DNA from 2 places in the Embleya sp. L77 genome. Region 1 is predicted to be linked to the other one. Evidence: riboswitches for the same ligand, from Rfam matches in the RefSeq annotation. Region 1 holds a riboswitch; the other holds the start of a gene.
The links. A riboswitch is a leader RNA that binds a small molecule or an ion and turns the genes downstream of it on or off. The one in region 1 is predicted to bind cobalamin.
Positions count from the first base shown of each region.

Region 2: another riboswitch for cobalamin. It lies ahead of ACZOOI_RS33730 (CoA-acylating methylmalonate-semialdehyde dehydrogenase); the one in region 1 lies ahead of ACZOOI_RS02755 ((2Fe-2S) ferredoxin domain-containing protein).

Region 1 covers NZ_CM145709.1:664,029-668,852, forward strand. Annotated here, with positions in the region: gene ACZOOI_RS02745 (HEAT repeat domain-containing protein) at 1-702, opposite strand, end outside; gene ACZOOI_RS02750 (carbohydrate-binding protein) at 1,137-2,378, opposite strand; gene ACZOOI_RS02755 ((2Fe-2S) ferredoxin domain-containing protein) at 2,603-3,061, opposite strand; cobalamin riboswitch at 3,176-3,402, opposite strand; gene ACZOOI_RS02760 (GntR family transcriptional regulator) at 3,578-4,321, shown strand; gene ACZOOI_RS02765 (ROK family protein) at 4,430-4,824, shown strand, end outside.
Region 2 covers NZ_CM145710.1:839,965-844,788, forward strand. Annotated here, with positions in the region: gene ACZOOI_RS33710 (serine hydrolase domain-containing protein) at 1-127, opposite strand, end outside; partial or broken gene ACZOOI_RS33715 (epoxide hydrolase) at 411-539, shown strand; gene ACZOOI_RS33720 (class I SAM-dependent methyltransferase) at 652-1,326, opposite strand; gene ACZOOI_RS33725 (pyridoxamine 5'-phosphate oxidase family protein) at 2,383-2,856, shown strand; cobalamin riboswitch at 2,926-3,095, shown strand; gene ACZOOI_RS33730 (CoA-acylating methylmalonate-semialdehyde dehydrogenase) at 3,294-4,793, shown strand; gene ACZOOI_RS33735 (acyl-CoA dehydrogenase family protein) at 4,798-4,824, shown strand, end outside.

The DNA.
Region 1 (4,824 bases):
CGCGTCCCCGTGGGCCCACGGTTCGGCCAATTCGGCCAGCGCCCCCGCGACCACCCGCGCCCCGCCGGCCGGATCCAGCAGCTCGACCAACCGGCCGCGCGCCTGCTCGGGAACCAGCAGCGCGCCGTACACCGCCGCACGCAGCACCCGCAGCGCCGCCTCGCGCAGCACGGGATCGGGCCGGGCGATCAGACCGCGCAGGTAGCCGTCGAGGTCGGCCGGCGCGTCGGCGTCGATCAGGCGCACCGCCTGGTACAGCTCCTCGCCGAGCGGTTCGGCCCGCACGGTCGGCTCGGGTCGGCCGATGATCTCGGCGCGCAGCCAGGCGATCCGCACCCTGGCCGGCCACGCCGCCGACCGCCATTCCGGCGCCGGAACGCGCAGTCGCGCGCACGCCTCGGCCAGTACCGCCGCCGTCTCGGCCGACCCGGGCGACACCCCGGACAGCAGGCTCGCCGACTCCGCGACCAGGCTTTCGCTCGCCGACTCCGCGAGCAGGCCCTGATCGGGTCGCCCCGCGCGCTCACGGAGCAGCACGACGCCGAGGTGGCGCAGCGCCGGGTCCGGATGCCCGATCAACTGCCGCAGCACCGCGACCGGGCAGGGCATCCCGTCGAAGTAGGCGGAGAGCCAGCCGACGTCGCCGCGGCGCACGGCCTGCGTCACGGCGTCCGGCACGACGGCGCGGTCGGAAGTGGTCATCGCTCGATCCTAGGCAGGCCGCCGAATCGGTACGAGCGAGTATCCGCGCCGGGCGGCGCCGCGCGGACTCAGCGCCGGGTGTGGCGCTGCGCGGGCTCGCGGCCGCCGGGCCCACATCGGCCGGGGCTCACCTCTGCCTCGGCTCACGTCCGCCGTGGCTCACGTCCGCCGTGGCGCGGCTCTCGGCAGCTCGCGTGCCTGCCCTGACGCATCCCTCGACAGCCCCGCGCCCGCGCGACTGCGCCGGGAGCCGCTCTCGTCCCGGGTCACCGAGTCACTGCCGCGCCGAGTCGGCCGCAGCACCCCGCAACCGCGGACGCCGACGGGCCGGAGCCGCCGCATCGGCGACTCCGACCCGTCCACGCGCTCACCGCTGCGTCGTCACGCGCGGCGGCGCCGGTCCCGCGGTGGTTCGGGTCGGCGCAAGGTCCGGGTCAACACGCGCCCAGGTCCTGCCACACGCCCCATTGACCGGTCGTACCCGGCTCCTCGCCCTGGGTCCACCACTTCGCCTTCCACGAATGACCCTTGTGCGACACGGAGTTGTTCGCGACGTAGATCGCGGCGCGGTCCCACGCCGTCGTGCTGCACGTGCTCGGCGGGACGGTGGTCGGCGGGGTCGTCGTCGGCGGGGTCGTGGTGGGCGGCGTGGCGCCCGCGAACCGCACGGAGAACTTGGTGAAGTCGTAGGCGCCCTGCGGCACGCTGCTGCACACGCCCGAGGTCTTGCCGTTGTTGTCCGGAGGCGTGCACTGCCGGTCCCGGTTGACCGACCAGTTCGTGAAGCGCGCCATGTGGTGGCTGACCGCGTAGTCGTACACGGTCTGGAAATCGGCCTGGTGGAAGTACTCGCCGGTGTCGCTGCGTCCGTTCATCTGCGAAACGCCCTCGTGGGCATAGGCGGTGGCGGTGTCCCAGCCGAACGTGTCGCGCAGGATGGTGTTGAAGTTGGTCAGCGCCGAGGTCTGCGCGGCGGCGCCGTTGAACCCGCCGTCGAACGGCATGATCGAGAAGTTGTCCGGGACGAAGCCCTGCGCCTTGGCCTCGTTCAACATCTGCTTGCCGAACCAGCCGGTGCCGTCGGCGGTGGCGGCCGTGGTCACCGAGAGGTAGATGCCCGGGTTGCGCTGCTGGATGATCTTTGCGGCGCCGATCTCGTTGTGGATGGCCGCGGCGTTCTCGTACTCGGGCTCCTCCAGGTCGAAGTCCAGCGCCTTGAGCGAGTACTTGTCGATCACCTGCTGGTACGCGGCTGCGGTCGCCTCGGGGGTGCCGCAGGTCTGGCCGAGCTTGGTGCCGCCGTAGCCGCCGGCGGACGCCGAGACGTCACCGCCCTTGGCTCGAATCGCGGCGATCACACCGGCCACCGCGGTATCCGTCGAGGTCGGCTTGGTGCCGTCCCAAGTCGGCGTACAACCTCCGCCGTTGGGAGCCAGGATGAAGGCGAGCTGGAACGCCTTCAGGCCGGTGGCGTCCATCACCGCGCCGGCGTCCGGCGGGTCGTTGTCGAGCGGCATCAGGTATGGGGCGGCGGCGTACCAGTTGCTGCCGATGCCGGTGGCCGCCGGGGACGCGGCGGGACCGGCGGCGGTGGCACCACCGGTGAATGCGAACAGCGAGATCAATCCGGCCGACGCGGCGGCGGCGGCCAGGACGGGGACGTAGCGACGTGCCACGGGGGACTCCCTCGATGGACTTGGTATAGACCAATGGCCAAAGGGTGGCCTTCCGCTTCCGGCCCGTCAATACATTGGACTGGACCAATTTTCCCGATGTTCCGCGTCGGTGTCGGCCGCCCGGCCGGTCCGGCGCCCGATGTTCGTCCGGGCGTTGCCCGGGTGGGGCGGCCTTTTCGTCGGGTCGTCTTCGCGGCCGGGCAGGCTTCGGGGATGAGCCCTCGTCAGGAGTCCAACCCCTGCCGGGCCTTGCGGTTCGGTGTGAATTCGTACAGGTCCAACACCCCCGGGGCGTCCGCGATCCCCGGGCCGCCCGCCGCCGCCCACGCCGCTATCTCACCGGTCGTGTCCGGGTCGTTGACCGTCCCGAACCAGGTCGGCCGGCCGCCCGCCGCACGGCCCGTCGGCGAGGGTTGCACCACGATCACGTTGCCGCGTTCGCACGGGCCCAGACAGTCGCTGAGCCGGACCGCGACCCGAGTGCCGGTCAGGGCCGCGCCCAGCGCGGCCGGTTGGCCCGCGTGATCCGTACCCGCGATCTTGGCGGTGCCGCAACAGCAGCCCCGGCACACGGTGATCGTGCAGGCGGCCGAACCGGCGGGCGGCGCGGGCTGCTTCGACTGCTTCGACTGCGCCGCGCGATCACGACGAGCGGCACGTTGCGAGCGGTCCGAGCGGGTCATGGGAACTCTCCTTCGCGAGTTCGATCCGGGTCCCGACCGAGACGACGCGGCGGAGCCGGCCACGAACACGCGACCCACCCTCCCACCGGGCTCCGGTCGGGCCGCGCACGGTCGGGCCGCGCACGGGCGAAGGCAGGTCTTCGGACTCGTGGGCACGTCGGCCCGTCCGGGCACCGACACCTACCGGCCGTCGCTTCCCGGACGCCGTGCTCGGCGTCCAGTGCGTGTTGACGGCTCTCGTTCCCACTCACCGCTGCGGGGCAGTTCCGGACTCGCACCGGATTCCCTCTTGCGACACGCACCCCGGTCGGGGGCGTGAACCATTCGCGCAGGTCAGCTTAGGCGCCGGCGGTCCGGTCAGGGTGATGTGAGCCAGGTCACCGGGAACTTCGGCCGACTTGGTCTGGACCTTTCGTGGTCCGACGCGGTTATATTCAACCGTCTTTACTAAACCGAGCATGCAATAAGTCCGCGCCGCGCAGGCGTCGGCCAGCCGAGGGGGCGTCCGTGAGCAGCATGGCGACATTGCCGGACGAAGCGGTCTTCGGCGAGCCCAAGTACTGGCAACTGCGCACCTCGCTGCTGAAGGCGATCGAGGAGGACTTCAGCTCCGGCGACATCCTCCCCAACGAGCGCGACCTCGCCGCCCGCTTCGGCGTCGCCCGGGCCACCCTGCGGCACGCGCTGGAGCAGCTCGAACTCGAAGGCCGCCTGGTCCGCAAGCGCGGCGCCGGCACCACCGTCGCCGGACCGCGCGTGGACGTCTCGCTCAGCGCCGACGGCGAGGGCTGGCCGGGCGTGGACCTGCGCGACCGCGAGGTGATCGACTGCGCCACCGTGCCGGTGACCGACGACTTCGCGGACACCCTCAAGGGCCGCCCGTCCGCCCTGGTACACCGGCTGCGCCGCCGCCAGTTCTCCATGCGCCAGGTGGTCGGCCTGGAATGCCTGTACGTCTCCCGCGCCGTCGTGCCCTCGTTGTCCACCCGCGTCCCCGGCTTCGAGCGGGCCTCGCTGATGCTGCGTCAACTGCGCGGGCACCGCCTGGAGAGCCGGCACCGCGCGGTCGAGCTGGGCGTGGCCGAGGCCGAGGAGGCGCGCTACCTGGAGCGTCCGCCCGGTACCGCCGTGCTGATCGTGACCACGACGTACACCGCGCTCGGCCGGACCGCCGCGGTCACCGTGGCGACCTACCGCGCGGACACCTGCCGGCTGGCGTTCGCCGAGACGGGGCCGACCGCGTTGCGGCCCGCGTCCTGATTCGACGCGAAACCTGGGTACCATCCGCGCCTGAGCAGCGACGTGTACGACGGGCGCGGCGGCCCGGACGGACGTACCGCGCGCCGGCGCGATGAGAGGACAAGAGCTGTGGCACAGGCGACCGGCGGAGACTCCTCCGTGGTCCGGCGGATCAACTCCGCGGCAACCCTGCGCACGTTGCGCGCCGGCGAGGTGTTGACCGTGACCGCGTTGATGGAGGCCACCGGTCTGTCCCGCCCCACCGTCGAGCAAGTCGTCGACGGCCTGCTCGCCGAGGGTCTGGTCGTGGAGACCACCACCGCCGAGAGCGAGGACGGCAGTCGACCGCGTGGTCGTCCGGCCCGACGCTTCCGCTTCCACGCCGAGGCCGGTCACCTGCTCGGCATCGACGTCGGCGTGCACCACATCCGGGTCGTGCTCGCCGACCTCGCCGGCACGATCGTCGGCCGGGCCGCACGCACCGTGGAGGAGGATTGCGAGGCCGAGGACCGGCTCGAACGTGT
Region 2 (4,824 bases), on a different replicon from region 1:
CGGCGGCCGTCACGCTCAGCAGCGCCGCCACCGCCACCGCGGCGACGCGGGCACGCCTTCGGGCCGCCCCGGCGCGGCGTGGACGTCGTTCGGGGATCGGGAGCCGGTGCGGCAGTCGGGTTCGCACGAGGGGTCCGTTTCGTTCGGGAGCAAGGGACCTCACAGATACCGGGCCGATTCGGCCCCGGACCGGTGTTGCGCCACCGGTGGGCGTGTTCGCAGCCGGCGAGACGCGCGCAGCGAGGAGCCCGAAGGGCGGATGCCCGGCGGCGCGGCCCCACCAAGATCCACCGGGCAGCGCCTGGCATGCGTGGCATGTCGGATGCTCTGCCTCGCCCCCGAACCGTTCACGTCCCGGACCGCGGCCGCGGATCTCGAGGACCTTCGGGCCCGGTTGCGCGCGACGCTGTACGACGAACCTCGTGCGGGTGACCGAGCCCGCACGCGGCGGGCACTTCGCGGCGTTCGAGGAGCCCGAGTCGTACGCCGAGGAACTGCGCGCGTCCTTCCGGCCCTACCGGGCGGCGATGACGCGGTAACGCGCCGGCGGTGCCGGCACCGCACACCGGCGACGCGCACCACGAGCGCGCCGACCCGGAATGCCTGCTCCTCCGCACCGGGCCGGCCCGCACTGCCCACTCCCGGCGCGTCTCAGTGGAGGGCCGTGACGACCGCGCGGTCGCGGGGGCCGGGCAGGGGGCCTCGGTAGGTGATCGTCGCGGTCGTCGCGTCCCGGAAGCCGGCCTCTTCGGCTTCGTCGGCCAGGGCGAGGGCGCACAGCCAGGAGAAGCCGGGAACGTCCGGGTCGGTCCGGACGTCGGGATCGACGTGCAGCGGGTCGTCGGACAGGACCAGGCTGCCGATGCCGGGCTGCGACCAGGTGTGGAAGCGTTCCAGGGCCGGGCCCAGACCCCGGGTGTACCGGTGCAGGTCGCCGGCCAGGCCGTCGGCGTAGACGACGGTCCAGGCGCGGGTCGGCGGCGTCCAGACCAGGACGTCCGCGCAGACGGCGTCCACGCCTTTGCGGTGGGCGAGGTCGACGGCCTCGGGCAGGGCGTCCACGGCGAGCACCCGGTGGCCCGCGCGCACCAGCTCGGCCTCGACCATCGCATTGCCGCAGCCCAGGCTCAGCAGCGCGGAGTCGGGGCGTCCTCGGTCCAGCAGGCGTGCCAGATGGGCGACCATCCAGGTCCGGTACTCGGGGTCGCAGGTGGCCGGGGTGATCGAGTCGCCCACGGCGCGGCCGACTTCCCATGCCTGGTAGCGGCTGGGGCGGCCGTCGGGGGTCGCGGCGTAGTGGGCGTGCAGCGATGCGAGGTCGGTCATCGGTGCCTCGGATTCCTGGCAGGCGTCCGGTCGCCGCACGGCGGCCGGATGGGCGGGCGGGATCGGGCCGGCGGCGCGGCAGGGTGGGCAACCGCGGTGATTCGCTTCCGCCCCACACCTGCTCCCGTCCCGCGGATCACATCGTGGGCGGCCACACCCGACGACGACGCACCGATGCCCGGTGTCGCGTGTGCATCCGTGCCCGACCACTCGGCCCGCGACGCACGCCGCGGACGGAGTGCGGAGGCACGAGCGGGGCGCGTCCTCGTGGGAACGTACGCCCTCGGACCTCACGGCGAGCCGGTCGGCGGTCCGCCGCGCGCTCCTGTGTTCGACGTCCCCATGCAGCCGATTGGAGCGTAGGAGACCCCTCGACCACATGCAACGCACGTGCAGCAACTTGCCGATGTCAAACGCTGATCCGAGCCCGGTTCCGTCGGTGGCCAAGGCACCGTTCGTGCGCCCATCCGTTTCCGTCTCGGGGGTGTCCCCTCCCGGTCGCGCGCACACGAAGGGACCTTCGCCGAAACCGACCGGGCCGAACGGCTCTGCCCGACGTTGCGAACGAGGAGCAGAGTCGGGCGTGCGGGCCGGCGCAGCGGGCAGGCTCTCGTAGCCACGGGGTCGAACCCGATCGACGTCGCTCCGTGCGCACCCATGATCGGCCCGGCCGCCGTACCCATCGCCCGGGGAAGCGGCCGGGCTCAGGCCCGCGTCCGCGCTGCGCCGGGTTGCCCCGGGCTGCGTCCGGTCGCGCAGCGCCCCGTCGTTCCTGGCTCGCCCGGGGCGAACTCGCCGTCGCCTCCGTGCGTTCGCAAGGTTCCCGTCCCACGAGGTCGGCCCGGTCCCGGCGGCAACCGGCCGTTGGGCCCGCGGGACCGGGCCGGTCGGCCCTGGTGTGGGCGTCGGGCGCGCGGAAGGCTGAGGTCAGGGTCCGGGAGAGCGGACGCGCGGTCGAGCGCGCGGGGCGTCGGGCCCGGCGCGACATGCGGGAATCGACCGGCACGAGCCGTTCGACCCCGTGTCGGCGCCCGCGCGGGATTCGAGGGTTGAGACATGAGCGAACACGCCGTGATGAAACGCCCCCTCGGGCGCCAGGAGGCGTTGGCCCTGATGGCGGGCGCGGGGTTGGGCCGCGTCGTGGTGAGCGAGGGCGCCCTTCCGGCCGTGCACCTGGTGGCGTTCGCCCTCGACCGGGAGTGCGTGGTGTTTCGGGCTCCGACCGACTCGCCCCTCGCGAAGGCCGCACTCGACGCCGTGGTCGCGTTCCAGGCCGACCGCATCGACCGCACCGCACAAACCGGCTGGACGAGTACGGTGACGGGCCACGCCTCCCGGGTCCGCGATGCCTCCGCCGTGGCGCACCTGGATCGCCTGCTCCCCGAAATCGACGGCGACGACGCGGAAACGGTGTGGATTCGGGTCACCACGGAATTCGTCACCGGACTCGTCGCCGAACGCCGGCACAACGCCGGGACGCCCGCAGGACCCAACCTTCCCGACGCCCGGAAGCCACCGCCCGTCCCCTGAGGCACCCGGCCGGCCGCGGTCACCGGGACCGGGCCGGCTGGACTTACTAGGACGTCCGACTATATCGTCTTCAACAACAAGGTCCGCGGTGCAGGGAAGTCGGTGCGAATCCGACATGGTCCCGCCACTGTGACCGGGGAGTGCGCTGCCGCAGCACCAAGCCACTGGCGAAGGCCGGGAAGGCGGGCATCGTGCGTAGATCCGGAAGTCAGGATACCGGCCGCGGGTATATCCGTGTTGTCCACGAGGATGGAGCAAACACGCATGACACCGGCCTGCGCACCCGCCCCGGATGATCCTGCGAACGTCGAACTCCCCAGGTTCTCCTGACCACTTCGACGTCGACCCGCCCGGGCAACCACGCGCACCCGCGCCGACGTTGCGTGGTCGGGCCATGCCCCGCCTCCGGATCGCACCTGACGAGAGACAGGTCGTTCATGATCCGCGAGCTTTCCCACTTCATCGGCGGCAAGCACGTCCTCGGCGCATCCGGCGCGTTCGGCGACGTGTACGACCCCAACACCGGGCGGGTACAGGCACGCGTTCCGCTCGCGGATCGCGCCGACACCCTGGCCGCGATCGACGACGCCGAGCGGGCCCAGCCCGCCTGGGCCGACTGGAACCCGCAGCGGCGCGCCCGGGTCCTGGCCCGCTTCCTGCAACTGATCGAACCCGAACGCGAGTCGCTGGCCCGACTGTTGTCGGCCGAGCACGGCAAGACCATCGCCGACGCCCACGGCGACCTGCAACGCGGCCTGGAGGTCGTGGAGTTCGCCATCGGTATTCCGCACCTGCTCAAGGGCGAGTTCACCGACAACGCGGGCACCGGCATCGACGTGCACTCGCTGCGCCAGCCGCTCGGCGTGGTCGCCGGCATCACCCCGTTCAACTTCCCCGCGATGATCCCGCTGTGGAAGATCGCCCCGGCCATCGCATGCGGCAACGCGTTCGTGCTCAAGCCCTCGGAGCGCGACCCCTCGGTGCCGCTGCGCCTGGCCGAACTCTTCCTCGAGGCCGGACTGCCGCCCGGCGTGCTGAACGTGGTCCACGGCGGCAAGGAGAGCGTGGACACGCTCCTGGAGGACCCGCGCGTGCAGGCCCTGGGCTTCGTCGGCTCGACCGCGATCGCCGAGTACGTGTACACCTCGGCCACCGCGAACGGCAAGCGCGCCCAGTGCTTCGGCGGCGCCAAGAACCACCTGATCGTGATGCCGGACGCGGACCTCGACCAGGTCGTCGAGGCGCTGATCGGCGCCGGATACGGCTCCGCCGGCGAGCGCTGCATGGCCATCTCGGTGGCGGTTCCCGTCGGCGCCGAGACCGCCGACGCGCTGGTGGACAAGCTCGTCGCGCGCATCGCCACCCTGCGGGTGGGCCCCTCCCACGACCCGGACGCCGACTTCGGCCCGCTGGTCGGCCGGGACGCACTCGAACGGGTGCACGGCTACCTGGACATCGGCGTCGCCGAAGGCGCCGAGCTGCTCGTCGACGGCCGCGACGTGCACGTCCCCGGCCACGAGGACGGCTACTTCGTCGGCGCGTCGCTGTTCGACCACGTGACGCCCTCGATGCGGGTGTATCGGGAGGAGATCTTCGGCCCGGTGTTGTCCGTGGTCCGCGCGGCCTCCTACGAGGACGCGCTGCGCCTGGCCAGCGAGCACGAGTACGGCAACGGCGTGGCGATCTTCACCCGGGACGGCGACACCGCCCGCGACTTCGGCCGCCGGGTGAACACCGGCATGGTCGGCGTCAACGTGCCCATCCCGGTGCCGGTGGCCTACCACACCTTCGGCGGCTGGAAGCGATCCGGATTCGGCGACCTGAACCAGCACGGTCCCGACTCGATCCGCTTCTACACCCGGACCAAGACCATCACGTCGCGCTGGCCGTCCACCGCGCGCGAGAGCGCGAACTTCGACATCCCCACGATGGACTGACCCGATGACCGCACTCACCGACGACCAGCTC